One region of the Micromonospora sp. HB375 genome, then DNA from elsewhere that is predicted to be linked to it. Evidence: riboswitches for the same ligand, from Rfam matches in the RefSeq annotation. Region 1 holds a riboswitch; each other region holds the start of a gene.
What was found. Region 1 has a riboswitch for cyclic di-AMP ahead of J3R08_RS11100 (C39 family peptidase). Riboswitches for the same ligand answer to the same signal wherever they lie in the genome.

Region 1 (7,536 bases):
CCTTGTGGCCCTCGGTGAGCGCGGTGTAGTCGGCCTCGGCGTAGAGGTCGGCGGCGTCCACGTCGGCCGGCACGTCGCGCATGATCCGGTGCGGGATGTCGAAGTAGCGGGCCAGTTCCAGCGTGCGCGAATCGTGCGCGAACAGGTAGCCGGGCGTGCCGGCGACGAGCGCGGTGATGGTGCCGTGGATGCGGGTGCCGAACGCGAAGTCGTACCCGGAGAGGTGGTCCATCCAGGTCCACGGGTCGACGAACATGCGCACCTTGTCCTCGACGAACAGTGGGTGCGAGGTGTGCAGCGGGATGTCGCTGCTCTGGCCGCGGTGCTCGGGCGCGTCGCCGTAGAGCAGGGTGCCGAGCGTCCGCAGGTCCTGGGGCACGTAGCACAGGTTCGGGTAGCGCTCGTGGTGGTGGCGGACCACCGAGGCCATCGAGCGGACGTACGGCGAGATGGTGAGCGCGACCTTCGACTCGGCGGTCAGCTCCGGCTGCTTCTTCGCCAGCTGGAACGTGTCGCCGTGCAGGAACATCGACGGGCAGCCGATCTGCTCCACATCGGAGAAGCCGAGCGTGTTCAGGTAGCTCGCGGTCACCTCGCCGCGTACGCCGATGCTGTGCGACCGGTCCAGCACGGCCTTGCAGAACGCGCGCACCGGCTCGTCGATCGGGCGCAGGTACTCGCGGTCGCCGTCGACGTTCGTCTGCACGCCGACACCGAGCACCACCACCGGGATCTTCAGCCGTTCGATCAGCCGGGTCAGCGGGGCGAGGCGGTGCACGAAGCTGCGACGGAAGGCGTTCGCCAGCGGTACGACGAACACGTCGTACCGCTCGTTGATCTCGTCGGCGAGGCGCGGGTCGGCCGGGGTGCGGGTCGCGGTGATCTCCGCCGCGGAGGTGGCCAGCAGCTTGTGCGCGGCGTGGCTGAAGACCAGGTTTCCGCTGTTGTCCCCGATCCAGTTGCCGGCGAACGTCTCCTCCGGCGTGAGGACGTCGAACGGGCCCTTGCGGGCGCGGAGCAGGATCCGCTGGTGCATCCGGTTCGCTCACCTTCCGTACGGCACGGCGTGCCGGCGGGCGTCGCCCGCGCGTGCAGGAACGGAAATCCTATCCGCCGTCCCTGGGTGACCCGGCGGCCGTCGGCTCGCCGGGAACGTCCCGGTACTCCGGGGTAGGGTGCCCGGAATGACCAGCGCGCCGACTGTCACCCGTGCCCCGCGCCTGCCGTCGCTGACCGGATTGCGGTGGATCGCCGCGCTGCTGGTCTTCGGTTTCCACGCCGGGACCATGGGGATCGTCGCCGAGCCGCACCTGAAGGCGGTGGTGGACAAGGCGTTCAGCCTCGGCCTGTCCGGCGTCGAGTTCTTCTTCATCCTCAGCGGGTTCGTCCTGGTCTGGTCGTACCGGGACGGGGAGCGGGCGTGGACGTTCCTGCGCCGCCGGCTCGCCAAGATCTACCCGAACCACGTGGTGACGTTCGTGGCGGCGCTGGCGGTCGCGGCCTGGTTCGCCGACCCGGTCCTGCCGTGGGCGGCGATCGGCAACTTCTTCCTGGTCCAGGCGTGGATCCCGCTGAACGGCTACTTCTACAGCGTCAACAACGTGAGCTGGTCGCTCTCCTGCGAGCTGGCGTTCTACCTGTGCCTGCCGCTGGTGGTGCCGTGGCTGCGCCGGGCCCGTACCGGGGTGCTCCGGACCGTGCTGGTCGCGGCGCCGCTGCTCATCCTGGCGCTGTGGCCGGGCCAGCAGCTCGTGCCGGAGGAGCAGCGGTGGTGGTTCACCCAGATCTTCCCGGTGACCCGGTCGCTGGAGTTCTGGATGGGGGTGGCCGCCGCCGAGCTGATGCGCCGCCACCGCTGGCGCGGACCGAACCTCGCGGTCGCCACCGGCCTGTTCGTCACCACCTGGGTGGTCGCCGCGCTGTGGATCCCGGCCGAGTTCTGGGCGGCGCTGCTCGCCGTGGCGTACCTGCTGGTCATCGCCGCGGCGGCGGACGCCGACGTGCACGGCCGGCCCACCCCCTGGCGGTCCCGGCCGATGATCTGGCTCGGTGAGGTCTCGTTCGCCTTCTACCTGGTGCACGTGCTGGTCATGGTCACCGTGCTGCGGCTGACCGGGGACTGGGGGACCGGCCTGCCCGGCTGGCGGGGGCCGCTGGCGGTGCTCGGCTTCCTGGTGCTCACGCTCGCGCTGGCCGCCGCGCTGCACCGCTGGGTGGAGGTGCCGATGATGCGCCTGCTCGGCCCGACCCGCCGGGCCCGCGCGGCGTCGCGCGCACCGGCCGTGCCGGCTCCACGCGGGCCCGCCGAGGGCGCGGCCGCCGACGGCGGCGCGCGGTCCGTCTCCGGTCCGGCCGAGGACATCGAGTACGCCGGGCGGCGTCGCCCGGACTGACACGCGCACACGACGGCCGGTCGGTCCGCGACACGCCGTGCGGCGGTGCGTCACTGGGGCTTCGGCGGTAATTTGTACCCGTGCTTCCGATCGCGCTCACCTGCCCCGTGTGGTGGGTGGCGCGCTGGACCGCCCGGATGCTCGCCAGTCTCGCCGTGGTCGTCGCCTGTTCGTTCGGCGCGGCCACGCTGCCGGCCGCCGCCGCCCCGGCCGCGCCAGCCGGCCCGGCGTACGTGAGCACGCCGACCGCCCCGCGACCGGAATCCGACCGCGCCGCCGAGCGGCAGGCCCGTCCCGACGGCGCACCCGCGCCCGCCGCACGGGCCACCGACACGCTCCCGAACGACCCGCAGCCGGTCCCGGCCGGCCGGATCACCGCGCCGGTCGGCCTGCGGGCCCCGCCCGCCCGCTGATCCGCCCACGGGCCGCGCCCGTCACCGCACCCACCGAACGTCATCCCGCACCCGCCCTTCGCCGGCCCGGCGCCCCCGCGCCGCGCCCCGACCGGCCGTGCGGAGTCTCCCGCCAGGTTCTTCCCGTGAGGTGCCGACCATGTCGCAGACCGCTCTCTACCACTTCCTCACCGCGGTCCCCGAGGCCGCCGCCATCTGGTCCTTCCTGATGCTGCTCGCGTTCGGCCTGCTCGCCGCGCTGGTGGCCCGGCCCGAGCGCGACGGCGTCGCCGAGGTAGCCGCCGATCCGGTGGACCAGGACGCCGCGCGCCGCGACGACCTCGTCCGGTACGCCGAGGAGGTGGCGGTGGCCGCCGCCGGGGCCGCCCAGACGGCCCGTCGCCGCCGGGAACGGTGGCTGGCCGCGCAGGACGAGGCGGAACGCGCCTGGACCGCGTACGACGAGGCGGACAGCGCCGCCCGCCGCCTGGCCGGGGCCGCCGCGCTGGCCGCCCCGCGCACCCCGCGCACCCCGGCGGAGTACGCGGCCCGGGAGCGCTGGCTGCACCACGCCGCCATGACGGCGCACTGGCGCGGCGACCTGTCCGCCCGGCAACTCGCCGACGTGCTGGCGCGCCGCAACGGGTGGGACCCGCGCCGGCACCCGGCCGAGCAGGAGATCGTGCTGGCCCGGGCCGTACGGGACCGGCGCCGGACCGGCTGGGAGAGCGCCGCCGAGCGGGAGCGGCAGGCGTGGCGGGACGCCGAACTGGCCGCCGAGGCCGCCCGTACGCTCGCCGCCGAGGCGTACGCGGCCACCCTGGCGGTGCGGCCCGCCCCGGTGTCCCGCGGCGTGGCGACGATCCCCCTGCCGGTCGGCGCGTCCGTCCGCAACGCCCGCTGGCGTCCGGCCCGGGTCGGCTGAGGCGACCGAATTGTTACCCGGAATGTGGTGAGCCGGCTCACCCCCGGCGCCGAAACGGGCGTGGAGCGCAGAACAGGCCAATGAGCCGCGCCATTGCCGGTCACGCGCCCGCCGTCTGTCCCCTTTTCGCCTCCCGGGCGCCGTCACCACCGCTTGTCCCATTGAGTGAAGTGAGTAACCGGCTGTTCCGAAATCCGTTACCGGGGATCATGTTTACGCAGGTGGGAGCGCTTGGCAGGGGCAGTACCCGCCGGTAGTGTCGGCGCGTCCGGTGCGGTACCCGATCGCAGAAGGCGACGCCGCGCCGACCCGCCTAATCGTGTCATCACGAACCGGGGAACCATGAGCACCATCGGGGTGAATCCGCGGCCACTGCCGCGGTAGGGCGTACTTCCCGCCCGAATCCGTCAGCTAACCCGGTCGGCGGCCACGGAAGGAGTCCCATCCTCGTGCCCACCCCTCGATCGTCCCCCCGCCTCCACGGCTCCGCGGTACCCGCGCTCGCCTGACGCGACCGGCAAACCGCCCCTGGGCGCCCGGCATCGCGGGCGTACCCGTTCCCCCGGCCCATCCGGCCTGCCAGCACGTGTGAACCCCGCCACGTGCCGGGCCGGCGTGTGCCGATCACGCCCCCCGTGGAGGATTTCGTGAAGCACCACCTGAAGCGTCAGCTGCGGCGGATCGCCACCGAACGCCCGTACCAGATCATCGCCGGATCGGCCGCGGCGCTCGTGCTGGCCGCCGGCGCCGGCACCGCCCTCGCCGCCGGTGAGGACGCCCCGGTCCAGCAGGAGAACACCGCCTCGGTCGCCGAACTCGGCGCACGGCTCGGCGAGCCCGCCAGCCGCAGCGAGGCGCGTATCGGCGTCCCGCCGGCGTCGCCGAGCGCCGAGCCCAGCAAGTCGCCCAGCGCCTCCCCGTCGGCGAAGAAGGCCGCGGCGGACCCGGACGTCACCAAGGCCGCGCCGAAGCCGCCGTCGAGCAAGACGCTGGACTACGACTACCAGGCGCAGATCAACTACTACTACTGCGGCCCGGCCGCCGTGCGCAACGCGCTCAGCGCCACCGGCATCGAGCGCAGCCAGGACGCCCTCGCCGGCCCGCTCGGCACCACCGAGATGGGCACCAACTCGGCCGAGGACACCACGCGCGTGCTCAACCAGCAGGTCAAGGGCAACCCGTACCGGACCCGGATGATTCCCGGCTCGGCCAGCCCGGCCCAGATGGACCGGCTCCAGGCCGACGTGGTCGAGGCGATCAGCAACGGCCGGGGGGTCGTCGCGAACGTCGCCGGCACCGCCACCGACACCAACGGCGGCTGGCACTCGTTCCCCGGCGGCCACTACGTCGCGGTGATCGGCTACAAGGACGACGGCCGGACCGTCCGGATCGCCGACTCGGCCGACCCGTCGCTGCCGTCGTACTGGCTCACCACGATCGACCTGGCGCACTGGATCGCCAGCCGCGGCTACTCCGCCTGACCGCCCCGCACCCTGCGAAGGCCGGCACCCCGTCCCGGGGCGCCGGCCTTCCCCGTCCCCGCCCGCCCCTCGCCCGCCGCCCTCTCGGCGCGCCGATCTTGGACTTGTGGCGCCTGGTATGCCCGGCTCGCCCCGCTATGGGAGGCACCACAACTCCAAGATCGGCGGCGAGGGCGAGGGCGGGCGGTTTGGGCGGGGCGGGTTCGGTCTCGCGTGTCCGGGGCGGGCGGTGGCAGACTGCGCCAATGGGCGATGCGACGGGGAACCGGCACCTGATTCTCCTGCACGGCATGGGCGCCACCGGCGAGGTGTGGCTGCCCTGGGCGCCACTGCTGGAGCGCCGCTGGCCCGGGCGCTGGCTCGCCCCCGACCTGGCCGGCCACGGCTGGTCGCCGCCGCTCGACGGCTACTCGTTCGACGCCCTGGCCCAGCGCGTCGCGGACGGGCTCGGTCCGCTCCGGCTGGGCCCGCACGACCGGCTGGTGCTGCTCGGGCACTCGCTCGGCGGGGTGGTGGCGCTGGCGCTCGCGGCCCGGCAGCGGGCTCTTCCGGTGGACGCGGTGGTGGGGCTCGGCATCAAGGCGGTCTGGTCCCCGGCCGAGCTGGCGAAGGCGAGCGAGCTGGCCGCCCGGCCGGTCACCTGGTTCGCCACCCGGGACGAGGCGGCCCGCCGCTACCTGCGCGTCTCGGGGCTGGCCGGGCTGTTCGCCCCGGACCACCCGGTGGTGGAGGCGGGGCTGCGGCGGGTCGACGGCCGCTGGCGGCTGGCGATGGACCCGGCCGCGTTCGCGGTCGGCGAGCCTCGGCTGCCCGCCCAGCTGGCCGCGACCGGCGTGCCGGTGCTGCTGGCCCGCGGCGAGCAGGACCCGATGGTGAGCGACGCGCAGCTCAAGGAGCTGGGCGTGCCGGTGGCCACCCTGCCCGGCCTGGGCCACAACGCGCACGTCGAGGACCCGGCCGCCGTGCTCGCCCTGCTCGACGCGTACCTGTAGAGCGGGGCCTACACGACGGCGCGCTGCGCCGGGACCGCCCAGTCGGCCTCCAGCTCTCGGCGGGCGGCGGCGAGGAACGCCTCGGCGTAGGCGTCGGCGGGGAAGTCGCCCAGGTAGCGGGTGCGCGCCGCCCAGCGCTGCGCGGCCTTCGGGTCGGCGTCGAGCAGGTCGGTGATCACCTGGTCCACGTTGGACATGTCGCGCCGCAGCACGTAGCCGGACGCCGCGAGCGGGAACCGCTCGACGAAGTGCTCGCCGTCGGCGCCGGTGTCGGTGACCGCGTACGGCTTGCCGGAGTAGAGCCAGTCGGAGATGACGCCGGAGACGTCGGAGACCAGCGCGTCGGCGCGGTTGACGCACTCGGTGAGCGTCAGCTCGCGGGCCGCGGCGGCGCCGAACAGGTGCGGGCGGCCGGTCTTGGCCCGGTCGGCGGCGAGCAGCTCGGTGAGCCGGGCGAGCTGGCGGGCCGAGGCCGGGTTCTTGTCGGTGTACGGGTGGGCGCGCAGGATCACCGCCGCCCCGCGGTCGATCAGCCGGCGGATCAGCGTCTCGGCCACCGGCAGCGAGCAGTAGTTGGCGTCGGCGTGGTGCCCGGTCCACGTTGGGGTGTAGAGGACCGTCGGGTGCGCCGACGCGGCGACCGGCTCCCGGCGTACCTCGATGGCCTCGACCTGGGGCCGGCCGACCACGACGAACTTGTCGGCGGGGATCTCCACGCCGGCGCGGGCGTACCTGTCGATCGCGGCCTGCCCGGCCACGAAGATCTTGTCGAAGATGGCCGAGACCGGGTTGGCGCTCGGGGCCTTGTCGCTGTCGCCGTGGTGCAGCTGCACGTGGGTGAGCTGGTTGAACCGGATCAGGTGGGCGTTCTTCGCGCCGTGGTTGACGTAGAAGGCGACGCGCAGGCTGGGCACCAGCGCCTCGTCGAGCGCCTTCAGGGTGGGGCAGAGGACCACCGGGGCGCGGGTGGCGGCGGCGACGGCCGGCAGGAGCTCCGGCTCGCGCAGCACCACCATGAACGGGCGGCCGATCCGTTCCAGGTACGGCAGCCACATGGTGACCTGGTACTCGGAGCCGGGCGGCGCGGAGAAGTGCAGCACGAACTCGGGCTGGTGGCGGCGCAGCGCGCGGCCGACCGGGCCCCCGCCGGCGGGCGGCCGGAACCGGCGCCGGGCGAGGTCGAGCGCGACCGCCCCGCAGCCGGCGCCGACGAGCAGCGCGGCGGCGAGCGCCGTGAAGGCGGGCAGCGCCAGCGCGGCGGCGAGCGCCACCACGGCGAGCAGCACCAGCAGCGCGTCACCGAGCCGGGCGGCGACCAGCGGCGTCCACGTGCGTACCGGAAGGTTCGCCGCC
Region 2 (7,536 bases), 2.0 Mb from region 1:
CGCGCGATCGCCAGCAGCACATGTCCGTGATTGGTGAGGAAGGTCCAGTTGCGGCGGCTCCCGTCCTCACCTGGTGTCGTCGCCATGGTGGCCATGCTATGGCCATCGACGCTGCCGACCCGAATCGGACGCGGGCCGGCACGGGAAAGTATGAAATGCGTATCACGAATCTTGACGTGCCCCTGACGCCGTGTGACCGTGAAGTCGCGAGGCCGTCCGGCCTGGTCGTTCCGCAGGTAGACGAGGTGAGGCAGATGACGCCGAGAAGCCCGGAGCAGGCGCTCGCCGAGCTGCGTGCCGGCAACCACCGGTTCGTCACCGGTGTGCCGCAGCATCCGAATCAGGACGCCGGGCACCGGGCGGCGGTGGCCGACGGCCAGCACCCCTTCGCGGTGATCGTCGGCTGCTCCGACTCGCGGCTCGCCGCGGAGATCATCTTCGATCGAGGTCTCGGTGACCTCTTCGTGGTGCGTACCGCCGGGCACACCGCCGGGCCCGAGGTGCTCGGCAGCGTCGAGTACGCGGTCACCGTGCTGGGCACGCCGCTCGTGGTGGTGCTCGGGCACGACTCCTGCGGCGCGGTCCAGGCCGCCCGGGAGGGGGTCCGGACCGGCGCCGCTCCGGCCGGGCACCTGGGAGCGGTGGTGGACGCGGTCTCGCCCAGCCTGCTGCGCGCCGCCCGGCAGGGCATCGACGACCTCGACGGCATCATCGACGTCCACATCGCGCAGACCGTGGAGACGCTGCTGGCCCGGTCCTCCGTGCTGGCCGAGCGGGTCGCGGCGGGCCGGTGCACGGTGGCGGGGATGTCGTACCGGCTCTCCGGCGGCGAGGTGCGGACAGTGGCGCAGGTCCCGGCGTCACTGCCCGCTCCCTCGTCGCCGGCGGACGCGGACGCGGCGCTGGCCGGCTGACCGGAGCGCCGGACGACGAAGGGGCCGCCCACGGGGGCGGCCCCTTCTTGCTGCGTCCAGGTCAGAGCATCGACATGTGGACGTGGTCGGTGTGGTTCGACGGCCCGCTGTACGACCTCCAGCCGGTGGCCGGGAACCAGATCTGCCGGTTCCAGATCACGTAGTAGATGCCCAGCCGGTCGGCGTTGCGGATGAGGAAGGCGGCCACGTCGTTGCCGTACTTGCGGGTGTCGTTGTTGTGCCAGGGTGAGAAGCCGCTGTTCTGCAGCGACCAGTCGCACGCCTTGCCCTTGGGGTGCTCCCACGGCCCGCCCGGCCGGTAACAGCCCACGAAGCGCGTGTAGCCGGCGCGCCGGACCTCCTTGTAGGCGTGCAGCGTCCGCGGCGTGATGCAGCCCGAGGTGGTCGGGTCGTTCTCGCTGCACGACTCGGCCTTCCAGCCGCCGTCGGCGGTGCGGCCGGGGCCGATCTTGGCGACCGGTGAGGTGGCGTCGACCAGGCCGCCGGTGAAGCCGAGGCCGCCGACGAGCTTGAGGGCGCGTTCGGCCTGCACCTTCTCGCGCTCCATCGCGTTCTTCTGCTTCTCCTGCTCGCGCACCTCGGCGTCGAGCGCGATCTTGGCCGTCTCGGCGCGGTTCTTGACCGCGTTGATGGCGGCCAGGCGCTGCGCGTTGAGGAGGTTCAGCTCGTCCAGGGCGTTGACGCGGCGGACGAACGAGTCGGGCGAGTTGCTCTCCAGCAGCATCGCCATCGCGCCCATCCGGCCGGTCCGGTAGGACTGGGCGGCGAGCTGGTTGACCTGCGGGCTGAGCGCCTCGAGTTCGGCCTGTGCCGCCTGTACCTCGGCGGCCAGCCGCCGCTGGCGGTCCTGCGACTTGGCCAGCTTCGCCTTCGCCTGGAGGAAGTTCCGGTTGGCGCTGTCGATCGCCTCGGTGATGAGCGGTGGTTCGCCGTCCTCCTCGTGCCCGGACGGCTTCGGGGCCGCCGCGGCGGGGGCCGCCGTCGCCGAGTTCGGCCCGGCCAGCACTGCCAGCGAGGCCAGCACGGCCACCAGGGGTGTCAGCCAGCGGCGCAGGGGTGGCGTCACAGTGTTCCCTTCCGTCGGCCGCCGACCGGGTTAGCTGACGGGTTCGGGACGGAAGTGGCCCCTACCGCTCGCGCGGATTCACCCCATGTACCTGGTTCCCCGGCTCGCCCGCAGGCGATTGGGCGGCGGCACCGCTGGCGCCGGTGCGCGCCTTCGGCGGTGACCGGCAGCGAGGTTACCCGACAGCACTCCTGCGGATCTACGTCCGGAAGCCGACCAATAGCGAGATTTCGCCGTGGCGCACCGTGACCAGCGTCGCGTTTGAAATCGATGGTCACCGTGCGGAGTGTCACCATGTCGCCTCCGTACTCTTTCCGCCGCCGAGCGCCTCCAGCGCGTCGTCGCGTCCGGCCGGCGGACGGGGCGGCGGGGGCACGGGCGACGCCGGCTCCGGACCGGGCGCGCGCCGTCCGGCGGTGGTCACGATCGCGGCCAGTGCGGTCGTCAGCGGTACGGCGGCGATCAGGCCGAGCGTGGCCACCGCGCTGCGGACGATCTCCTGGGCGAGGAACTCGCTGGTGAGGATCTGGCTCACCGGGCGGGAGTCGGCGACCAGCAGGAGCAGCAGTGGCAGCGACGCGCCCGCGTACGCCAGCACGATGGTGTTGACGGTGGACGCGATGTGGGCCCGGCCGACGCGGGTCGCCGCCCGGTAGAGCTGCCGCCGGGACAGCCCCGGGTTGGCGTGCGCGAGTTCGGTGACGGTGGCCGCCTGGGTGACGGTGACGTCGTCCAGCACGCCCAGCGAGCCGATGATGATGCCCGCCAGCAGCAGCCCGTGCAGGTCCACGTCGCCCTGGAACATGGACAGCGTGGTGGCGTCCTCGCTGCCGAAGCCGGTCAGATGGGTGGCGGACGTGGCGAGCAGGCCGAGCACGCCGGTGATCACCAGGCTGCCGAGCGTGCCGAGCACCGCCACCGACGTCTGCGCGGTGATCCCGTGCGTCAGGTAGAGCACCACGAACATGATCAACGCGGCGCCCACGATCGCCACCAGCAGCGGCGGCTGGCCGCCACCGATGCCGGGCAGCACGAAGCCGAGCAGGATGGCGAAGCTGGCCGCCAGGCCGCCGAGCGCGGCGAGCCCGCGCCAGCGGCCGAACGCCACGATCGCGGCGGCGAAGAGCACAAGCAGCCAGATCAGCGGTGTGCCGCGCTGGTGCTCGGCGATGTTGTAGGACTTCACCGAAGGATCGGCCGGGTCGATCAGCTCGACCAGGACGATCTTGTCGCCGACCTCGACCCGGGGCGCGCCCGGTCCGGCCGGGAGCGGCGTCTCGACCTGCCGTCCCGCGTCCGGGCCCTGCTCGGCGGCGACGGTCGCGGTGCCGCAGGGGCCGCCCGCGCCCTCCGGGGCCTCCGGCGTCGGCGGGCAGGGTTCGGTGACCACCCGGGTCACGGTGCCGTGGTAGCGGGGGACGTCCGCGCCGCCGACCGGCTCCCGGTCCTGCCGGGGCCAGAGCACCAGCGCGGCGATCACGGTGAGCGCGAACAGCGGCACCACCACGGCGACGAGCAGCCGCCGTACGCCCGGTGGCGTGGGCGGTGCGGGGCGGGTGTGGTCGGCACCCAAGGCGTCTCTCCCAACGGTCGCGGCGACGCCTGGTCCGCCGGACCGGTCTGGTCACCGGGCCGGCGCGGACGTGTCGACCACGTCCGGGTCGTCGCCCCGACATGGTAGGCAGCCCGGCTGGGTGCTCCCGGACACCGTGACCGGTGACGCGCGCCCCGCGCGGGTCAGGCCAGTCCGGCCCGGCGTCGCCGGTACTCGTCCTCGTCGATCTCGCCGCGGGCGTACCGCTCGTCGAGGATGCGCCGGGCCGCAGTCGGCCCGGACCGCTGCGGGCCGGTCCACCGCACGGCCAGCCAGAGGAGCCCTGCCAGAACCGCCAGCACCGCCAGGGACCAGATCCACATCCAGCCCATCATCGGGCTCTGCCACATCATCGGGCCGCCCTCCGTCCGTCACCGCGGGTCCGCCGGGGCCGGCCTGCCCGCCACTTCGACGGTACGGCCGCACGGGCGCGTCGGCGCGGGTCGATGTGCCCTGCTCGGAGGGGCGGAGGTCCCGTTCAACCGCGCTTCATCAGGCGGCCGACGGCGGCCATCATCTCGGTCGCCATCTCGTCGGCCCGGCCCTCGGCGGCGCCCTCGTGCATGCAGTGCCGCGCGTGCCCGTCGAGCAGGCCGAGGCCGACCTTGTCCAGCGCCGCCTGGATGGCCGAGATCTGGGTCAGCACGTCGATGCAGTAACGGTCGTCCTCGACCATCTTCTCGATGCCACGGACCTGACCCTCGATCCGGCGGAGCCGGGCGAGGAGCTGGTCCTTGCTGGCGGTGTAGCCCCGGGTCGGGCTGGACGGAGCGGTCATGAGAACGAGGATAGCGTACCCCTCGGGGGTATGCTAACGTTCCGGCTGTACCCCCAGGGGGTATGAGATCGGAGGGCGACATGGAGAGCACCTACCAGGTGAGCGGCATGACCTGCGGCCACTGCGTCAACTCGGTGAGCACCGAGCTGAGCGCGCTTCCGGGCGTCACCGGCGTCCAGGTCGACCTGGCCACCGGCCGGGTCACCGTCACCAGTCAGAACCCGCTGGACACGGACGCCGTCCGCGCGGCGGTCGACGAGGCCGGCTACGACCTCGTCGGTGCGTGACGGGTCCAGGGGACCCGCAGAACCGAGGAGAAACCATGAACACGGCGACGAAGCTCAGCGGCTTCGCGCTCGGCCTCGTGGCGGTCTTCGGCGCGGCGTACGGGATCGGCAACCTGGCCGATCCCGTCGCCCCGGCCGCCGAGACCCGCCACGACGACAGCGGCAGCGACCACGGGACCGGCGACACCGGTCACGGTGACGAGAACGGCGCCGACGCGCACCTGCCCGGCGGGCTGCTCGTCTCCGAAGGCGGCTACACGCTCCAGCCCGCCACCGCGCCGGCCGGGCAGTTCGCCTTCCGGATCACCGGCCCGGACGGCACGCCGGTCACCCGCTTCGAGGTGGCCCACGACAAGCGCATGCACCTGATCGTCGCGCGCCGGGACCTGTCCGGCTTCCGGCACGTCCACCCGGAGATGGCCGGCGACGGCACCTGGCGGGTCGCCTCCCCGCTCGACGGCCCCGGGGTGTGGCGGGCGTTCGCCGACTTCACGCCCGAAGGCGGCGAGCCGCTGACCCTCGGCCTGGACGTCACGGTCCCCGGCGAGCTGGCCGCCCGGCCGCTGCCGGCGCCGGTGACCAGCACCACCGTCGACGGCTACACAGTCACGCTGACCGGCACGCCGGAGCCGGGCCGGACCAGCCGGCTCACGCTCTCCGTCAGCCGCGACGGGAGACCGGTCACCGACCTTCAGCCCTACCTCGGCGCGTACGGGCACCTGGTGGCGCTGCGGCAGGGCGACCTGGCGTACCTGCACGTGCACCCGGAGGGCACACCCGGCGACGGGCGCACACCGGCCGGTCCGGCGATCACGTTCGCCGCCGAGGTGCCCTCGGTCGGGGCGTACCGTCTCTACCTGGACTTCCGGCACGGCGACGCGGTGCACACCGCCGAATTCACCGTGCTGGCCGGCGACCGGACCGCGCCGGTATCCACCACCGCACCGACCCCGGACGCCGGACACGGCACGCCGGGGCACGGGCACAGTTGAGCGCCGGAGGTGCCGCGATGACTGCCACGGGAAAGACGCTGCCCACCGCGCCGAACCTGATCGAACTGGCGATCGGCGGGATGACCTGTGCGTCCTGTGCCGCCCGGATCGAGAAGAAGCTCAACCGGATGGACGGCGTCGAGGCGACAGTGAACTACGCCACCGAGAAGGCCACCGTCCGGTACGCCGACGACATCGCGCCGGCCGACCTGATCGCCACCGTCGAGAAGACCGGCTACACCGCCGTGGTGCCGCCCCCGCCCGAGCAGGCGGCCGCAGCGGCCGGGGAGCCGGCGGACGAGCTGCGCGTCGCGCGTACCCGGCTCTGGGTCTCCGCCGTGCTCACGCTGCCGGTGATCGTGCTCGCCATGGTCCCGGCCTGGCAGTTCGACTACTGGCAGTGGGCCTCGCTCACGCTGGCCGCCCCCGTGGTGGTCTGGGGCGGGCTGCCGTTCCACCGCGCCGCGCTGGTCAACCTGCGGCACGGCGCGGCGACCATGGACACGCTCGTCTCGCTGGGCACGCTCGCCGCGTTCGGCTGGTCGCTCTGGGCGCTGTTCCTCGGCGACGCCGGCATGCCCGGGATGAAGCACCCGTTCAGCCTCGACATCACCCGGGGCGACGGCGCCGGCAACATCTACCTGGAGGCCGCCGCCGGGGTGACGGTGTTCATCCTGGCCGGGCGGTACTTCGAGGCCCGCTCCAAGCGCACCGCCGGGGCGGCGCTGCGCGCCCTGCTCGAACTCGGGGCCAAGGACGTCGCGGTGCTGCGCGGCGGCCAGGAGGTCCGGGTCCCGGTCGACCGGCTCGCGGTCGGCGACCGGTTCGTGGTCCGGCCCGGCGAGAAGATCGCCACCGACGGCGTGGTCGAGGAGGGCACCTCGGCCGTCGACGCCAGCATGCTCACCGGCGAGTCGGTGCCGGTCGAGGTGGGGACGGGCGACACCGTGACCGGCGCGACCGTGAACGCCGGTGGCCGGCTGGTCGTCCGGGCCACCCGGGTCGGCGGCGACACCCAGCTCGCCCAGATGGCACGGCTCGTGGAGCAGGCGCAGACCGGCAAGGCGGCCGTGCAGCGGCTCGCCGACCGGATCTCCGGCGTCTTCGTGCCGATCGTGATCGCGCTGGCCGCCGGCACGCTCGGCTGGTGGCTCGGCACCGGCTCCGGTGCGACCGCCGCGTTCACCGCCGCGGTGGCCGTGCTGATCATCGCCTGCCCGTGCGCGCTCGGCCTGGCCACGCCGACCGCGCTGCTCGTCGGCACCGGACGCGGCGCGCAGCTCGGGGTGCTGATCAAGGGGCCGGAGATGTTGGAGTCCACCCGCCGGGTCGACACCGTGGTGCTGGACAAGACCGGCACCGTCACCACCGGCCGGATGGCGCTGGCCGAGGTGCTGCCCGCCGACGGCGAGGACGCCGACGAACTGCTCCGGGTGGCCGGCGCGCTGGAGGCCGCCTCCGAGCACCCGATCGCGCGGGCCGTCGCCGAGGCCGCGGCCGAAGCCGGACCGCTGCCGCCGGTCGGCGGGTTCGCCAACGCCGAAGGGCTGGGCGTGACCGGCACCGTGGACGGCCGGACCGTGGTGGTCGGCCGGGCACGGCTGCTGCGCGAGCGGGGTCTCGACGTACCCGAGGAGATCGCGCGGGCCGCGACCGGCGCGGAGGCCGCCGGCCGGACGGCGATCCTGGCCGGCTGGGACGGGCGGGCCCGGGGCGTGCTCGCGGTGGCCGACGCGGTGAAGCCGACCAGCCGGACGGCCGTCGCGCGGCTGCGCGAACTGGGGCTCACCCCGGTGCTGCTCACCGGCGACAACGCCACGGTGGCGAAGGCGGTGGCCGCCGAGGTCGGCATCGACGAGGTGATCGCGGAGGTGCTGCCCGCCG
Region 3 (7,536 bases), 4.7 Mb from region 1:
GGCGTACGTCTCCGGAGTCCTCGAAGGCGGATTCGCCATGATCCCCGATCGGACTGAGACAAGCGGCCTCCTGGACGAGGCGCTGGCGGGTGTGGCCGTCGCGTTCCAGGGCATGACGGCCCACGAGCAGGAGTCCAACTGCGAGTGCCACTGGGGCAGTGCGGAGGAACTGGAACTGCTGAAGACGCCGGACGTGCCGCTCGACGAAGAGCTGCTCCGACGCACGTACTGGGCCGCGGACTGGCACTATCCGGGTCTGCTGCTGCGCCGGATCCTGCCCCAGGTGACTGAGCGCCTCGTGGACGGCCGAATAGTGGCGATGGAAGGGCTGGACAGTCTGGCCCGCTTCTTCGCCGTCTCTCCCTGGCACGAGTGGCCGAAGGGGCAGCAGGCCGCCCTGCGGAGGTTTCTGAACGTCTGGTGGGTGCACGTTCTGGTCGAGCCCGACGCGAAGGTGCCCGCACATGCGGCCCTGCCGTTCCTCGCCGAGGCCACCACCAGGCTCACGCCGTGGTTGGCCGACTGGGCGGAGGCGCTGGTCGACGAGCCGGCCCGGCGACATCTGGTCGAGGCCATGGATGAGTGGATGTACGACCTGCAGGGCGACGCGCTCCCGTGGCAGAGTTCGCACGACATCGACGCGTGGGCCCCCGCGCTGCAACTGTGGGTGATACGGCACGCGCCGGCCGTCCTGCGCGAGCACGACGCGTCGGCGGAGCTGATCGAGGACATCAGCCGGTTCAGCCTGCCCGATTCCGAGCGGTACGACAAACCGCTCTCGCGCTGGCGCGCCGGGCGCCCGTGGCCTGAGTGACGTCGAAGGCCCTGGCTGGGACTTGCGTCCTGACCAGGGCCTCTCGCGTGGAGCGGGTGACGGGAATCGAACCCGCACTGTCAGCTTGGGAAGCTGATGTTCTGCCATTGAACTACACCCGCAGGCGGCACCACTCTACCTGAAGCCCCCCACCCCCGTGCAGTCAGGTGCGCGCGCCACCTCGGCGAGGTGGCGGCATCGGCGGCCGGTTGACCCCACCATCTCCCCGAACTGGAGTGGATCAAGCACGCACCGAGGTCGCGGGCCGCGAAGTTGCACGTCGGAAACGTATGGGCATTCTCAAATGCATCGATGGGATGTAACGTCTGCCCCACGTTTCCGCACCGGCGTGACACACCCCCTGGCACGCCGTCAGAAAGAGGTGGGCCCATGGGACTCCGTCCCAACCTGCTGACCCGGCGTACCGCCGGTGTCGCGACGTCGACCCTCGCGCTGCTGCTCAGCACCGCCGCCGTCGGCGTCGTCCCCGCTGCTTCGGCCTTCTCGGCCGCCCCGGCCGGCGTCTGCGCCGAGCCTGCTGACGCCCACGCCGACGAGCACGCGAACGCTCGCGTCGCGAAGGGCGGCAACGCCAAGCTCGACCCCAACCACCTGACCGCCAAGCAGGTCCAGGACCGGGAGGCCGACCTCGCCGCCGCGCAGCGCGAGCGGGCCAACTTCCGGACCGGCGCGGTCACCCCGCTGGCCACCGTGACGATCCCGGTCGTCGTGCACGTCATCCAGGAGAACAGCACCCGGGCCGGCGGCAACATCACCGACTCGATGATCAACCAGCAGATCACCGTGCTGAACCAGTCGTACGCGGGCTCGACCGGCGGCGCCGCCACCGCCTTCGGGTTCCAGCTCACGAAGATCAACCGGGTGACCAACCCGTCGTGGTACCCGATCGTGCAGGGCTCCTCCGCCGAGCGCTCGATGAAGACCTCGCTGCGTGAGGGCGGCAAGAACACGCTGAACATCTACCTCGGTGAGCTGAGCGACAGCCTGCTGGGCTGGGCGACGTTCCCGAAGCGGACGCTGGACAAGATGGACGGCGTGGTCGTGCTCAACGAGTCGCTGCCCGGCGGCACCGCCACCAACTACAACCAGGGTGACACCGGCACCCACGAGGTCGGCCACTGGCTGAACCTCTACCACACCTTCCAGGGCGGCTGCTCCGGCTCGGGCGACAGCGTCTCCGACACCCCGGCCGAGGCGTCCCCGGCGTACCAGTGCCCGACCGGCCGCGACACCTGCTCGACCGCCGGCAAGGACCCGATCACCAACTTCATGGACTACACGTACGACTCCTGCATGTACCAGTTCACCGCCGGCCAGGCGAGCCGCATGCTCACCGCGTGGAACGCCTACCGCGCAGCCTGACCGCCTCGTACCGCGTACCGGTGCCGGCCCTGTCCTCGGACGGGGCCGGCACCGGTCGTTTCGGGGTCGGGGTCAGGCGGCCGGGCGGCGGGTGTCGAAGCCGTGCCGGCCGCGCCGGCCCTCCGCGCCCACCGGCTCACGCCGGGCCGGTTCGGCCCCGAGCGGGTCGAGCCACACCCGCACCTGCGGCGGAGCGGCGCCGGGCTGGGCGACAGGGTCGCGCCGGGTCAGCATCGCCGCCTCGACCGTGAACTCGAACAGCCGCCAGTCACCATGTGGCGACGCGCGGGCGATCCGGGCCAGCCGCGTCACGGTGGCCGGGTCGGTCACCGGCCGCGCGCGCCCCGCGACGTACGCCTCGTCGTCGCTCTCCTCGGGCGGGAACGAGTGCAGCGCGTAGCGGCCGTCGCGTTCGAGGTCACGGCGCTTCGGCGAGTCGATGACGAAGCACCATAGGCCGTCGTCGGTGAACACCGGGGAGACCGGGTGCACGCGGGGGCCGCCGTCGGCGCGGACCGTGGCGAGGTAGCCGAAGCCCGGCCCGTACTGCTGCATCAGGAGGCGGATCTCGCCGGCGAGGCGGGGCTCGTCGGCGGCGAATTCGGACCAGGAAGCCATGCGGACATCCTATCGAACACGTGTACGAAGAAGTAGTGCGACACGCAGGTCACCCATACCGGTCGCTATGGTGTTCCGATGCTGCTCTCCGACCGCGACCTGATCTCCGAGATCAAGGCCGGCACGCTCGCGCTGGAGCCCTTCGAGCCCACGCTGGTGCAGCCGTCGAGCATCGACGTACGCCTGGACCGGCTGTTCCGGGTCTTCAACAACCACCTCTACACACACATCGACCCGTCGGTCCAGCAGGACGACCTCACCTCGATGGTGGAGGTGCCCGAGGGCCAGCCGTTCGTGCTGCACCCGGGCGAGTTCGTGCTCGCCTCCACGCTTGAGGTGATCTCGCTGGGCGACCAGCTCGCGGGCCGGCTCGAGGGCAAGTCGAGCCTGGGGCGGCTGGGGCTGCTGACCCACTCGACAGCCGGCTTCATCGACCCCGGCTTCTCCGGTCACGTCACGCTGGAGCTGTCGAACGTGGCGAACCTGCCGATCACGCTCTGGCCCGGCATGAAGATCGGCCAGCTCTGCATCTTCCGGCTCTCCTCGCCGGCCGAGCACCCGTACGGCTCGGCCGTCTACGGCTCGCGTTACCAGGGGCAGCGCGGCCCGACGCCGAGCCGGTCCTGGCAGAGCTGGCGCACCTGGCCGACGCGCTGACGCCGCCCGCAGTTGTTAAGAAGGGCCCCCTCCTCTACCGGAGGCGTTAAGAGGGGGCCCTTCCTTACACGCGGCCGTAGCTGTTGATGTCGCCGTCGTCGACCCGCTTCATCGTGATGGGCTTGCCGGACTGGGAGGCGTGCACCACCCAGCCGTCGCCCACGTACATCGCCACGTGGTGCAGGTCGCTGTAGTAGAAGACGAGGTCGCCGGCGCGCAGCTCGGCCCGGCTGATGCGCTTCGTCACGCCGTGCTGCTGGCGTGCGCTGTGCGGCAGCGAGACGCCGCCCTTGGCCCAGGCCGCCATGGTGAGGCCCGAGCAGTCGAAGTGGTCCGGGCCGGCGGCACCCCAGACGTAGATCTTGCCGATCTGGGCGCAGGCGAACTTCACCGCCGCTCCGGCCGGGCCGCCGGGATAGCCGGCCGGGCAGGGCGCCGGGCGCAGCGGGCCGCCGCCGCCCTTGCCGTACACCTTGAGCCGCAGCTTCTCCAGCTTGGCGATCTCGGCGTCGATCTGCTTCTTCTTCGCCGCGAGCTGGGCCTCGGTGCGCGCCAGGCCGGCGATCATCTCGTCCAGCGGCTTCTTCTTCGCCGCCAGCTCGTCGCGCAGCGCGGCGACCGAGCGCACCTGCTCGTGCTGGCGGTGCGCGAAGCGGTCGAGCAGCTCCAGGCCGTCGACCAGGTCACCGGGTGAGCGGCTGCCGAGCAGCGCGTTGACCGTGGAGAGGCTGTCGGCCTTGTAGGCGTCGGCGGCGAGGCCGCCCACCTGACCGAGCGCGGCGTCCACCCGCGCCTGGAGGGGTGCGATCTGGCGGCCGAGCGCGTCGGCCTGCCTGCGCCGCGCGGCGAGCTGCTCGCGTACGTCGTTGACCTGCTCGATGACCGGTTCGAGCTTGTTCCAGTCGCGGTCGATCTGGGCCTCGATCTCGGCGACCGAGGGTTCGGCGTGTGCCGCAGTGGCGCCGCCGGTCAGTACGACGGCGGTGCCGACCAGTGCGGCGAGGGCGGTGGTGAAGCGGGACCAGCGGGAACGCGGCGCGGCGCTGAACCGGTCGACCGACCGGTTCGACGACGGCCGCGGGGCATGGAGTGCCACCGGGCGTCCGTACTCCTTCTTCCGTACCGCCTACCGGGTTAGCTGACGGATTCGGGCGGGAAGGGAGCCGCCCTACCGCAGCAGTGCTGCGGATTCACCCCAGGTACCTGGTTCCCCGGCTCGCCCGGAGGCGACTCGGCGGTGTCGGACCGTCACCGACCGGGTTGGACGGTGAGACGTGCGGCCGACGATTCACCAGAGTAGGGACCACCGTTATCGATCCGCAACTTCCAGCGCCGTGACACTCCGTACGCGATCCAGCGCCACACCGCGCACGGAGGTGAAATTTTCTTTCACGACTGATTACTTACTGGAAAGGTATTGACCGTCGCGGGTGTGCGGAGTGAGGGTGGAAACGCAGTGACCCCCATCCCTGTCCAGGAGGTTCGATGCATCTCTCCGCCCCGCCGTCGGGCAGACGGATACTGCTCGCCGCCGCCGTGGCCACGGCCACCGCGCTGGCGACCACCGGCCCGGTTACCGCCGCGCCGGACACGTCCGCGCCCGCGAGCGACCGGCAACAACAATACGCCGCCGCCGCGGCCGAGTACGGCGTGCCCCAGAACGTGCTGCTCGGTGTCTCCTATCTGGAGTCCCGCTGGGACACCCACCCGGGTCAGCCCAGCACCAGCGGCGGCTACGGCCCGATGCACCTGACCGACGCCGCGCACATCCTCGCCACGCCGGGCAGCGCCCACGTCGACGAGGACGAGGACCCGCGCGGCGACGACTCCCGGCCGCTGAAGCTCGACCCGGCCACCGCCGCCGCGCCGACGCGGGAGACGCCGCTGCCGAGCGCCTCGCTCCAGACGCTCGACGCGGCCGCCGCGCTCACCGGGCTGGACGCGGGGACGCTGCGCACCGACCCGGCCGCGAACATCCGCGGCGGCGCGGCGCTGCTGTCGTCGTACCAGAAGGCTCTGGGCGGGCCGGTCGGCGCCGGCACCGACCCGGCGGCCTGGTACGCCGCGGTGGCCCGCTACTCCGGCGCGGACACCGCCGACGCGGCGGCGGCCTTCGCCGACGAGGTGTACGACCAGCTCGGCCAGGGCGCCACCCGGACCACCGACGACGGCCAGCGGGTCACGCTCGCCGCCACCGCCGCGAAGCCGGACCGCTCCCGGCTGGCCCGCCTCGGCCTGCGCACCGCGCAGCGGCCGGACGGACTGGAGTGCCCGGTCCGGCTGGCCTGCGAGTGGATTCCCGCGCCCTACGAGCAGCTCAGCGACGACCCGGGCGACTACGGCAACCACGACCTGGCTGACCGGCCGAAGCAGCAGAAGATCGAGTACATCGTCATCCACGACACCGAGGGCTACTTCGGCCCGAGCGTCGACCTGGTGAAGCGGGCCGACTACCTGGGCTGGCACTACACGCTGCGCTCGGTGGACGGCTACATCGCCCAGCACATCAAGACCAAGGACGTCGGCTGGCACGCCGGCAACTGGTACGTCAACGCCAAGTCCATCGGCCTGGAGCACGAGGGCTTCGCCGGCCAGGGCACCTGGTACACCGAGGCGATGTACCGCACCTCCGCCAAGCTGGTCCGCCACCTGGCGCTGAAGTTCGGCATCCCGATGGACCGGCAGCACATCATCGGCCACGACAACGTGCCCGGCATCACCGCCGCCAACGTGGGCGGCATGCACTGGGACCCGGGGCCCTACTGGGACTGGTCGCACTACTTCGACCTGATGAAGGCGCCGTTCCGCGGCACCGGCACGGCGAAGACCGGCCTGGTCACCATCGACCCGGACTTCGCCACCAACCGGCCCGCGTTCACCGGCTGCAACCAGCAGCCGCCCGGCGTCCCGACGCCCACCCCGCCGGCGCAGCCGTGCCCCTCGCGCGGCTCCTCGGCGGTGATCCTGCGGACCGCGCCGAGCCCGGACGCCCCGCTCGTCAACGACCTCGGGCTGCGCCCGGACGGCACGCCGGACACCATGTACATCTCCGACCACGGCGCCCGCGCCTCGACCGGCCAGACGTACGCGCTCGCCGGCCGGCAGGGCGACTGGACCGCGATCTGGTACCTCGGCCAGAAGGCGTGGTTCCACAACCCGGCCTCCGCGCCCACCGCCAAGTGGGCCACCGGCTTCGTGGTGACCCCGCGGCCCGGCAAGGCCACCATCCCGGTGTACGGCCGCGCCTACCCGGAGCAGGCCGCCTACCCGGACACCATCCCGTACCAGGCCATCTCTCCGCTGCAGTACACGTTCGCCGCCGGCCAGCGGTACGCGGTCGGCGGGGTGCTGCCCGGCGAGTACTACCGGGCGGTCTCGTTCGACGGTTCCGCACCGGGTGACCGGACCGTGGTACGCGGGAAGAACCAGTACGTGCAGGTCCAGTTCGGCCACCGGATCATGTTCGTGAACCTGGACGACGTGCTGATCCTGCCGTCCCCGGTCGGCGCGCCGCGCTGACCTCTCCCCGAGAACGCGAAGGCCCCCGGTCCGTGCGGACCGGGGGCCTTTCGGTGTGACCGAGGTCAGGTGACTCGGACGAAGCCGGCGAGCGGCTGGGTGTTGATGCTCGACACCTGGACCGGTTTGCCTGTCCGGGGCGCGTGCACCATCACCCCGTTGCCGAGATAGAGCCCGACGTGATGCAGATCGGAGCCGAAGAACACCAGGTCACCCGGGCGCGCCTCGGAACGGGACACCTTGCGGCCCTCGTTCCACTGCGCGCCGGTGAAGTGGGTGAGCGAGATGCCCGCCGCCTTGTACGCGTACTGCGTGAGGCCGGAGCAGTCGAACGCGTTCGGGCCGGTGGCGCCCCACACGTACGGGTCGCCGACCTGGGCGCACGCCGTCGCGATCGCGGTACGCGCGGCGCTGCTCACCACGCCGTCGATCTTCGGGCAGCCCGCCGGGCGGATCGAGGTCACCGGCAGCATCGCGGTGAGTCGCTTGATCTCCGAGTCGATCTGCTTCTTCTTCGCCGCGAGGTCGTTCTGCTGCTTGGTCTC
Region 4 (7,536 bases), 1.4 Mb from region 1:
CTGTAGAACAGGAGCAAACCTCCGTGAAACTCTCACCTCGCCTCGCCGCGCTCACCGGCGCGGCTGCGGCCGGCGTCATCGCCGCCGGCACCGCCGCGGCCGTGCAGGCCGCGCCACCCGGGCCCGCCGCCCCCAACCCGGCCCAGGCCCGAGCGGCCGCCGCCGACTCGACCCGCGCGCTGGTCGCGAACCGCCCCGCCTACCTCCAGGCCGGTTCCGACGACGCGTTCGTCCAGAAGCCGGTCATCTCCTCCGAGGGCACCCAGTACGTGCCGTACGAGCGCACCTACAAGGGCCTGCCCGTGGTCGGCGGCGACTTCGTGCTGGCCACCGACTCCGCCGGCAACCTCAAGTACGCCTCGGTCGCCCAGCAGCGGCCGATCGGCGCCCTCGCCACCACGCCCGCGCTGACCCAGGCCGCCGCCGCGGCCACGGCGCGCGCCCAGCTCAAGACCGTCAGCGCCGTCGAGGGCACCACGCTCGTCGTCTACACGCTCGGCGCCGCACCGGCGCTGGCCTGGGAGACCACGGTACGTGGCACCGGCGCGGACGGCCCGAGCCGGCTCACCGTCGACGTCGACGCCCGTACCGGCGCGGTCCTGCGCAAGCAGGAGCACGTGGTACGCGGCACCGGCACCGGCGCCTGGAACGGGCCCAGCCCGCTCACGCTCAACACCACCCAGTCGGGCTCCACGTACACCATGAAGGACCCGACCGTCACGAACCTGAGCTGCCAGGACGCGGCGAACAACACCACGTTCAGCGGCTCCGACGACGTGTGGGGCAACGGCACCGCCACGAACAAGGAGACCGGCTGCGTGGACGCGCTGTTCTCCGCGCAGACCGAGCACAAGATGCTCGCCCAGTGGCTGGGCCGCAACGGCGCCAACGGCAACGGCGGCTACTGGCCGATCCGGGTGGGCCTCAACGACCAGAACGCCTACTACGACGGCAGCCAGGTGCAGATCGGCAAGAACACCGCCGGTCAGTGGATCGGCTCGCTGGACGTGGTGGCGCACGAGATCGGCCACGGCATCGACGACAACACCCCCGGCGGTATCTCCGGCGGCGGCACGCAGGAGTTCGTGGCGGACACGTTCGGCGCGGCGACCGAGTGGTTCGCCAACGAGCCGTCCAGCTACGACGCGCCGGACTTCCTGGTCGGCGAGAAGATCAACCTGGTCGGCTCCGGCCCGATCCGCAACATGTACAACCCGTCGGCGCTCGGCGACCCGAACTGCTACTCCAGCAGCATCCCGTCGACCGAGGTGCACGCCGCGGCCGGGCCCGGCAACCACTGGTTCTACCTGCTGGCCAACGGCAGCAGCCCGACCAACGGGCAGCCGTCCAGCTCGACCTGCAACAGCAGCAGCGTGAGCGGCCTGGGCATCCAGAAGGCCATCAAGATCATGTACAACGCCATGCTGCTGAAGACGTCGTCCTCGTCCTACCTGAAGTACCGCGTCTGGACGTTGCAGGCGGCGAAGAACCTCTACCCGAGCAGCTGCACCGAGTTCAACGCGGTCAAGGCGGCCTGGGCGGCGGTCAGCGTACCGGCCCAGTCGGGTGAGCCGACCTGCGCCGGCGGCACCCCGACGCCCACGCCGACCGCCACCACCACCCCGCCGTCGGGCGGCTGCTCCGGCAACAAGCTCGCCAACCCCGGCTTCGAGTCGGGCAACGTGAGCTGGACCGCCTCGTCCGGCGTCATCACCACCGACAGCGGCCAGGCCGCGCACGGCGGCTCGTACAAGGCGTGGCTGGACGGGTACGGCTCGTCGCACACCGACACGCTCAGTCAGTCGGTGACGATCCCGGCCGGATGCCGCGCGACGTTCAGCTTCTGGCTGCACATCGACAGCGCGGAGACGACCACCGGCACCGCGTACGACAAGCTCACCGTCAAGGCCGGCAGCACCACGCTGGCCACCTACTCCAACCTGAACAAGGCCACCGGCTACGTGCAGCGGTCCTTCGACATCTCGTCACTCGCAGGCACCACGGCGACCATCTCTTTCAGCGGCGTGGAGGACAGCTCACTGCAGACGTCCTTCGTCGTCGACGACACCGCGGTCACCCTGAGCTGACCGTGGCGTAGCGCGGCCGGTCGTCGTCCTCCCGGCGGCCGGCCGCCTCGTCGTGCCGGGCGGTGCCGCGTCGCGCCTGGCCGCCGCCGCGTGCCGGGGCGGCGCCGCGTGCCGGGGCGGCGCCGCGTCGTGCCGGGCCGTGTGCGGTCGGGTCAGGCCGGACGCCCGGCCTGGGACGCCGTGCCGCGGTCGCGGTGGATCCGCGCGGCCGCCTCGTGCATCGCGCGACCGAACAGCTCGGCCTGGTCACCCATGCTGCCGAGCCGGGCGGCGAGCGCGTCGGCGTCGGCCCGCGCCGACGCGCTGACCCGGGCGTCCAGCTCGGACAGCGCGGCGTTGGCGGCGGCGGTGACATGTCCGCACAGGACGTCGAGGGGCTCGCCGGCCAAGTCCGGGTCGATCGTCACGGAATCCAGCCGGCCACCCTGAACGGCGACCGCGCGGACCCGGCCGTCGGCTGCGGTGCCCTCGGCGCGCAGCAGGTCGCCCGGCTCGCCGTCGGCGTGCTCCGAGGCCCGGGAGCGCATCGCGGTGAGCGCCTGCTGCGTGCGGGTCAGCAGTTCGTCGATGCTCGCGGCCGCCGAGAACGGATCGTTGGTCATTTCCGCGCTTTCTTCACGTCTGAGCCGATCATCGTGACCCTAGCAACCGGCTCCGACGAATCGCGGTCAGCGGCCGTCACGGGTGGCGTCCGGTGCCGCGAGCAGGCCGGACACCGGCGGCGCGGCGTGTCGCGGACGGTCGGACGCCCGGCCGGAGCGAACCGGCCGGGCGTCCGGACCAGATCAGCGCAGACGCAGCCGCTGACCGGGGAAGATCAGGCCGGGGTCGTCGCCGACCACTGCCCGGTTGCGCTCGTGCAGGGCATGCCAGCCGCCGTCGACGCGCTGCGCCACGGCGATCTCCGACAGCGTGTCCCCGCGCCGGACGACGTACGTCCCGGACGACGGCTGCCGCGCCGCCGTCGTCACGGCCCGCTCCGGCGCGGCCTTGCGCGTGGCGGCCCGCTTCGGGGCGGACTTCTTCGAGGTGGCCTTCTTAGGGGCGGCCCGCTCGGACCGGGTCGCCGCGGCGTTCGCCGAGCCGCCCTTCTTGCCGCAGGTCGGCCACGCGCCGATGCCCTGGCCGCGCAGCACCTTCTCCGCGACGGCGATCTGCTCGGACCGGCTGGCCAGGTCGGCGCGGGCGGCGTACTTCTGGCCGCCGTAGCCGTTCCAGGTGGCGCGGGAGAACTGGAGCCCGCCGTAGTACCCGTTGCCGGTGTTGATCTTCCAGTTGCCGCCGGATTCGCAGCGCGCGACCGCGTCCCAGTTGACGCCCGCGCTGGCCGGAGCGGCCGGGCCGAACAGGGTCGCGACGCCGACGACGGCGCCGGTCACCACCGCACCGAGAGCGGTACGGCGACTTCGGGCCGAGTATGCAGTTGACATGTGGATTCCTCCACGCCGACGAGGTGAGCTGTCGGGTTCGGGCCGAGGAGCCCGGCCGCCGGTGGCGGCTTCACCCCGAGGTGACGATGCACCGTGGAACGTGTGGTTCCCCCGCTCCCGCACGAGGTTCGGTTACCGGGGCCGGCGGCGGGATTTGGCGTTTCCGGCCCGCGGTGCCCGCGAATGCGAACGAAACCGACGCTAAGGACGGTTTGCGGCGATCGTCCACTTCTTGTGACGGTGTTCACCCGGCCGGGCTACCACCTGTGGAGCTACCGTGGCAGGGCCGAGCAAGATCACGGGAGGGCGGAACGGATGACCGATCACGGACACGAGCTGACCTTCGGCGGCTTCATCACCCCCGCCGCCGGGCAGCCCGACCAGGTGGTGGCGCTGGCCACGCTCTGCGAACAGGTCGGGCTGGACCTGGTCACGTTCCAGGACCACCCGTACCAGCCGGGCTTCCTGGACACCTGGACGCTGATGTCCTACGTGGCCGCCGTCACCGAGCGCATCCGCCTGGCCGGCAACGTGCTCAACCTGCCGCTGCGCCAGCCGGTGGTGCTGGCCCGCAGCGTGGCCAGCCTGGACCTGCTCACCGGCGGCCGGGTCGAGATGGGACTCGGCGCGGGCGCGTTCTGGGACGCGATCGAGGCGACGGGCGGGCGGCGCCTGTCCCCCGGCGCGGCGGTCCAGGCCCTGGACGAGGCGATCCGGGTGATCCGCGAGGTCTGGGACACCGACCGGCGCGGCATGATCCGCGTCGACGGCGAGCACTACCGCGTGGTCGGCGCCAAGCGCGGTCCGGCACCCGCTCATCAGGTGGGCATCTGGGTCGGCGCGTACAAGCCGCGCATGCTGCGCCTGGTCGGCCGCGCCGCGGACGGCTGGCTGCCCTCCCTGTCCTACCTGCCCAAGGGCCCCGACGAGCTGCCCGCCCTGAACGCGCTCGTGGACGAGGGCGCCGAGGCCGCTGGGCGCGACCCGGCCGAGATCCGCCGCATGCTCAACGTGAACGGCACGTTCGCGCGCTCGTCGGCCGGCTTCCTGGCCGGGCCGCCGGCGCAGTGGGCGGAGGAGCTGGCCGGGCTCACGCTGGAGCACGGCATCACCACGTTCATCCTCGGCAGCGACGAGCCGCGCGCGATCCAGATCTTCGCCCAGGAGGTCGCGCCGGCGGTCCGCGAACTCGTCGCCGCCGAGCGCACCGCGCCCGGCAGCGGGGCCCGTGCGGTCGCCGACGACACGGCCGCCACCGGCGGCGCGGCCACACTGGCGGTCACCCCCACCCCCGACCCGGGGGTACGTCTGAGCGCGCGCCGCCCCTGGGACGAGTCGACCCGGCCGACCGCCCCGCCGCCTCCGGCCGGCCAGGTCTACCCACCCCGGGGGCAGGCCGCCGGGCAGCACCTGGTGGACGTGCACGACCACCTGCGCCAGGAGCTGGCCCAGGTGCGCGACCTGCTGGAACAGGTCAAGCGGGGCGCCGTCTCGCCGGGCCGGGCGCGTGCGGCGCTCAACGAGATGACCATGCGGCAGAACAACTGGACGCTCGGGGCGTACTGCGCGGCCTACTGCACCATGGTCACCCAGCACCACGGGCTGGAGGACGCCTCGATCTTCCCGCACCTGCGCCGCTCCGAGGCCGGGCTGGCGGCCGTGCTCGACCGCCTCGAGGAGGAACACGTGGTGATCCACGGGGTGGTGGAGAGCGTCGACCGGGCGCTCGTGGAACTGGTCCACCGGCCCGGCGACTTCACGCAGCTCCAGGAGGCGGTGGACCTGCTCACCGACACGCTGCTGTCGCACCTGTCGTACGAGGAGCACCAGATCGTCGAGCCGCTGGCCCGGCACGGCTTCTTCCCCGGCCAGCTGTGAGGTAGCTGACTTTTGATTTCCTAAGTCAGGGGGTACCGTCGACGCCATGACGGACCTCCTTGCCCAGCGTGACTCCTGGTCCACCGCCAACTGCTCGATCGCCCGGGCGCTGGAGGTGGTCGGCAACCGCACCACGCTGCTCCTGCTGCGCGAGGCGTCGTTCGGCACCCGCCGCTTCGACGACTTCGCGCGGCGGGTCGGCGTCAGCGAGCCCGTCGCCGCCGCACGCCTCAAGCAGCTCGTCGCCGACGGGCTGCTCGACCGGCGCCCCTACCGCGAGCCCGGGCAGCGCACCCGCGACGAGTACGTGCTCACCGCCAAGGGCAGCGACCTGATCCCGGTGCTGGTCGCGCTGCGGCAGTGGGGCGACACGTACGCCGCCGACGAGGCCGGCCCGGCCGTCCGGCTGACCCACGACGAGTGCGGCGCGGCCGTGCACGCCCGGCTGCGCTGCGACGCCGGACACGACGTACCGCCCGGCGAGCTGGCCGTCCTGCCCGGTCCGGGCCTGCTGTCCGCCTGACCCACCTTCCTTTCCCACCCCTCGGAGCGAGACATGAAGATCGCTGGAAGCACCGCCCTGGTCACCGGCGCCAACCGCGGCTTCGGCCGGCACCTGGCCGCCGAACTCGTCGCGCGCGGCGCCACCGTCTGGGCCGGCGCCCGCAACCCGGACACCGTCGACCTGCCCGGCGTCACCCCGGTACGCCTCGACATCACCGACCCCGCCTCGGTGGCCGCCGCCGCGGAGCGGGCCGGTGACGTGACGCTGCTCGTGAACAACGCCGGCGTGAGCACCGGCGCCGACCTGCTCGACGGTGACCTCGCGCAGATCCGGCTGGAGCTGGAGACGCACTACCTCGGCACGCTGTCGGTGGTACGCGCGTTCGCGCCCCGGATCGCGGCGAACGGCGGCGGCACGATCCTGAACGTGCTGTCGGCGCTGTCCTGGTTCACGATCCCCGGCGTCGGCGCGTACGGCGCGGCCAAGGCCGCCGAGTGGTCGATGACGAACGCGCTGCGCCTGGAACTAGCCGGCCGGGGCGTCCGGGTCGCCGGGCTGCACGTGGGCTACATGGACACCGAGATGGCCGCCGCCGTGCCCGGCCCGAAGGCGCACCCGGCCGACGTCGCCCGGCTCGCCGCCGACGGCATCGAGTCCGGCAGCTACGAGATCCTGGCCGACGACGTCGCCCGCCGGGTCCAGGCGGGACTGTCCGGTGGGGTGGCAGCGCTCTACCCCGCGCTCCCCTGAACAGACCCGTCTCGCCGAGGTGGCGGGGTCAGAACCCGTCCGATGCCGCCACTTCGGCGCAATGGTGTCGATCAAGCACAAGCCACGACAACCGCCCGGACACAGCCGATCAACAGCCTTCGACAAGAGCCCGACATCAGCCGACGCTCGCCAAGCGGCGCTCCGTCAGATCCACCCGCTCGACACCTGCGCATTGGGGCCGCCCCGCCGACGCGGGCCCGCAAGACCATCTCCGCCAGAGCCCTCACTCATCTAGAGCCCCGAGCGTCCCTCCAACTGGGATCGATCTTCCTCATTCCGGGACGCCCCAGGTGATCAACACCAGCTCGGCGAAGTGGCGGGGTCAGAGCCCGCCTGATACCACCACTTCGGCGAGCTGGAGTCGATCAAGCGGCAGCCAGCCGCCCGCACGAGCCCGGCGAAGGACTGACCCGACAACCACCCGGATCGACTTCCCGGCGCTTGATCGACACCAGCTCGCCGAGGTGGAGGCATCGGGGGCACCCAGGTACCGCCACCTCGGCGTAGTGGAGTCGATCAAGCGGGCCGGGTCGGGTCGGGCTACAGGCCGCGGGCCAGGCGGTCGGCCAGGATGCGGGTGAACCGGGCCGGGTCGGCCAGCTCGCCGCCCTCGGCCAGCAACGCCATGCCGTACAGCAGCTCGGCGGTCTCGGTCAGCGCGGCCGTGTCGCCGCCCTCACCGTGCGCCTTGCGCAGCCCGGTGACCAGCGGGTGGGCCGGGTTCAGCTCCAGGATCCGCTTGACCTGGGGCACTTCCTGGCCCATCGCCCGGTACATCTTCTCCAGCGTCGGCGTCATGTCGTGCGCGTCGCCCACCACGCAGGCCGGCGAGGTGGTCAGCCGGGTGGACAGGCGCACCTCCTTG

Region 2: linked by a shared signal. The riboswitch ahead of J3R08_RS02105 (hypothetical protein) and the one ahead of J3R08_RS11100 (C39 family peptidase) in region 1 are both predicted to bind cyclic di-AMP.
Region 3: linked by a shared signal. The riboswitch ahead of J3R08_RS31525 (NlpC/P60 family protein) and the one ahead of J3R08_RS11100 (C39 family peptidase) in region 1 are both predicted to bind cyclic di-AMP.
Region 4: linked by a shared signal. The riboswitch ahead of J3R08_RS17360 (transglycosylase family protein) and the one ahead of J3R08_RS11100 (C39 family peptidase) in region 1 are both predicted to bind cyclic di-AMP.

What each region holds. Positions count from the first base shown of each region.
Region 1 is NZ_JAGGJO010000001.1:2,375,351-2,382,886, forward strand. Features, by position in the region: gene J3R08_RS11080 (polysaccharide pyruvyl transferase family protein) at 1-1,036, opposite strand, end outside; gene J3R08_RS11085 (acyltransferase) at 1,185-2,393, shown strand; gene J3R08_RS11090 (hypothetical protein) at 2,474-2,806, shown strand; gene J3R08_RS11095 (hypothetical protein) at 2,946-3,710, shown strand; cyclic di-AMP (ydaO/yuaA leader) riboswitch at 4,011-4,151, shown strand; gene J3R08_RS11100 (C39 family peptidase) at 4,358-5,191, shown strand; gene J3R08_RS11105 (alpha/beta fold hydrolase) at 5,437-6,183, shown strand; gene J3R08_RS11110 (CDP-glycerol glycerophosphotransferase family protein) at 6,192-7,536, opposite strand, start outside.
Region 2 is NZ_JAGGJO010000001.1:411,916-419,451, forward strand. Features, by position in the region: gene J3R08_RS02095 (MarR family winged helix-turn-helix transcriptional regulator) at 1-95, opposite strand, end outside; gene J3R08_RS02100 (carbonic anhydrase) at 255-914, shown strand; gene J3R08_RS02105 (hypothetical protein) at 976-2,001, opposite strand; cyclic di-AMP (ydaO/yuaA leader) riboswitch at 2,005-2,136, opposite strand; gene J3R08_RS02110 (YibE/F family protein) at 2,291-3,574, opposite strand; gene J3R08_RS02115 (SHOCT domain-containing protein) at 3,739-3,948, opposite strand; gene J3R08_RS02120 (metal-sensitive transcriptional regulator) at 4,074-4,373, opposite strand; gene J3R08_RS02125 (heavy-metal-associated domain-containing protein) at 4,454-4,660, shown strand; gene J3R08_RS02130 (hypothetical protein) at 4,696-5,652, shown strand; gene J3R08_RS02135 (cation-translocating P-type ATPase) at 5,670-7,536, shown strand, end outside.
Region 3 is NZ_JAGGJO010000001.1:7,047,788-7,055,323, reverse strand. Features, by position in the region: gene J3R08_RS31550 (hypothetical protein) at 38-814, shown strand; tRNA gene J3R08_RS31545 (tRNA-Gly) at 863-936, opposite strand; gene J3R08_RS31540 (zinc metalloprotease) at 1,205-2,197, shown strand; gene J3R08_RS31535 (pyridoxamine 5'-phosphate oxidase family protein) at 2,270-2,815, opposite strand; gene dcd (dCTP deaminase) at 2,894-3,472, shown strand; gene J3R08_RS31525 (NlpC/P60 family protein) at 3,537-4,568, opposite strand; cyclic di-AMP (ydaO/yuaA leader) riboswitch at 4,582-4,719, opposite strand; gene J3R08_RS31520 (N-acetylmuramoyl-L-alanine amidase) at 4,958-6,991, shown strand; gene J3R08_RS31515 (C40 family peptidase) at 7,057-7,536, opposite strand, start outside.
Region 4 is NZ_JAGGJO010000001.1:3,775,766-3,783,301, forward strand. Features, by position in the region: gene J3R08_RS17350 (M4 family metallopeptidase) at 24-2,087, shown strand; gene J3R08_RS17355 (YbaB/EbfC family nucleoid-associated protein) at 2,240-2,689, opposite strand; gene J3R08_RS17360 (transglycosylase family protein) at 2,873-3,517, opposite strand; cyclic di-AMP (ydaO/yuaA leader) riboswitch at 3,516-3,661, opposite strand; gene J3R08_RS17365 (LLM class flavin-dependent oxidoreductase) at 3,833-5,395, shown strand; gene J3R08_RS17370 (helix-turn-helix domain-containing protein) at 5,442-5,918, shown strand; gene J3R08_RS17375 (SDR family oxidoreductase) at 5,952-6,650, shown strand; gene htpG (molecular chaperone HtpG) at 7,212-7,536, opposite strand, start outside.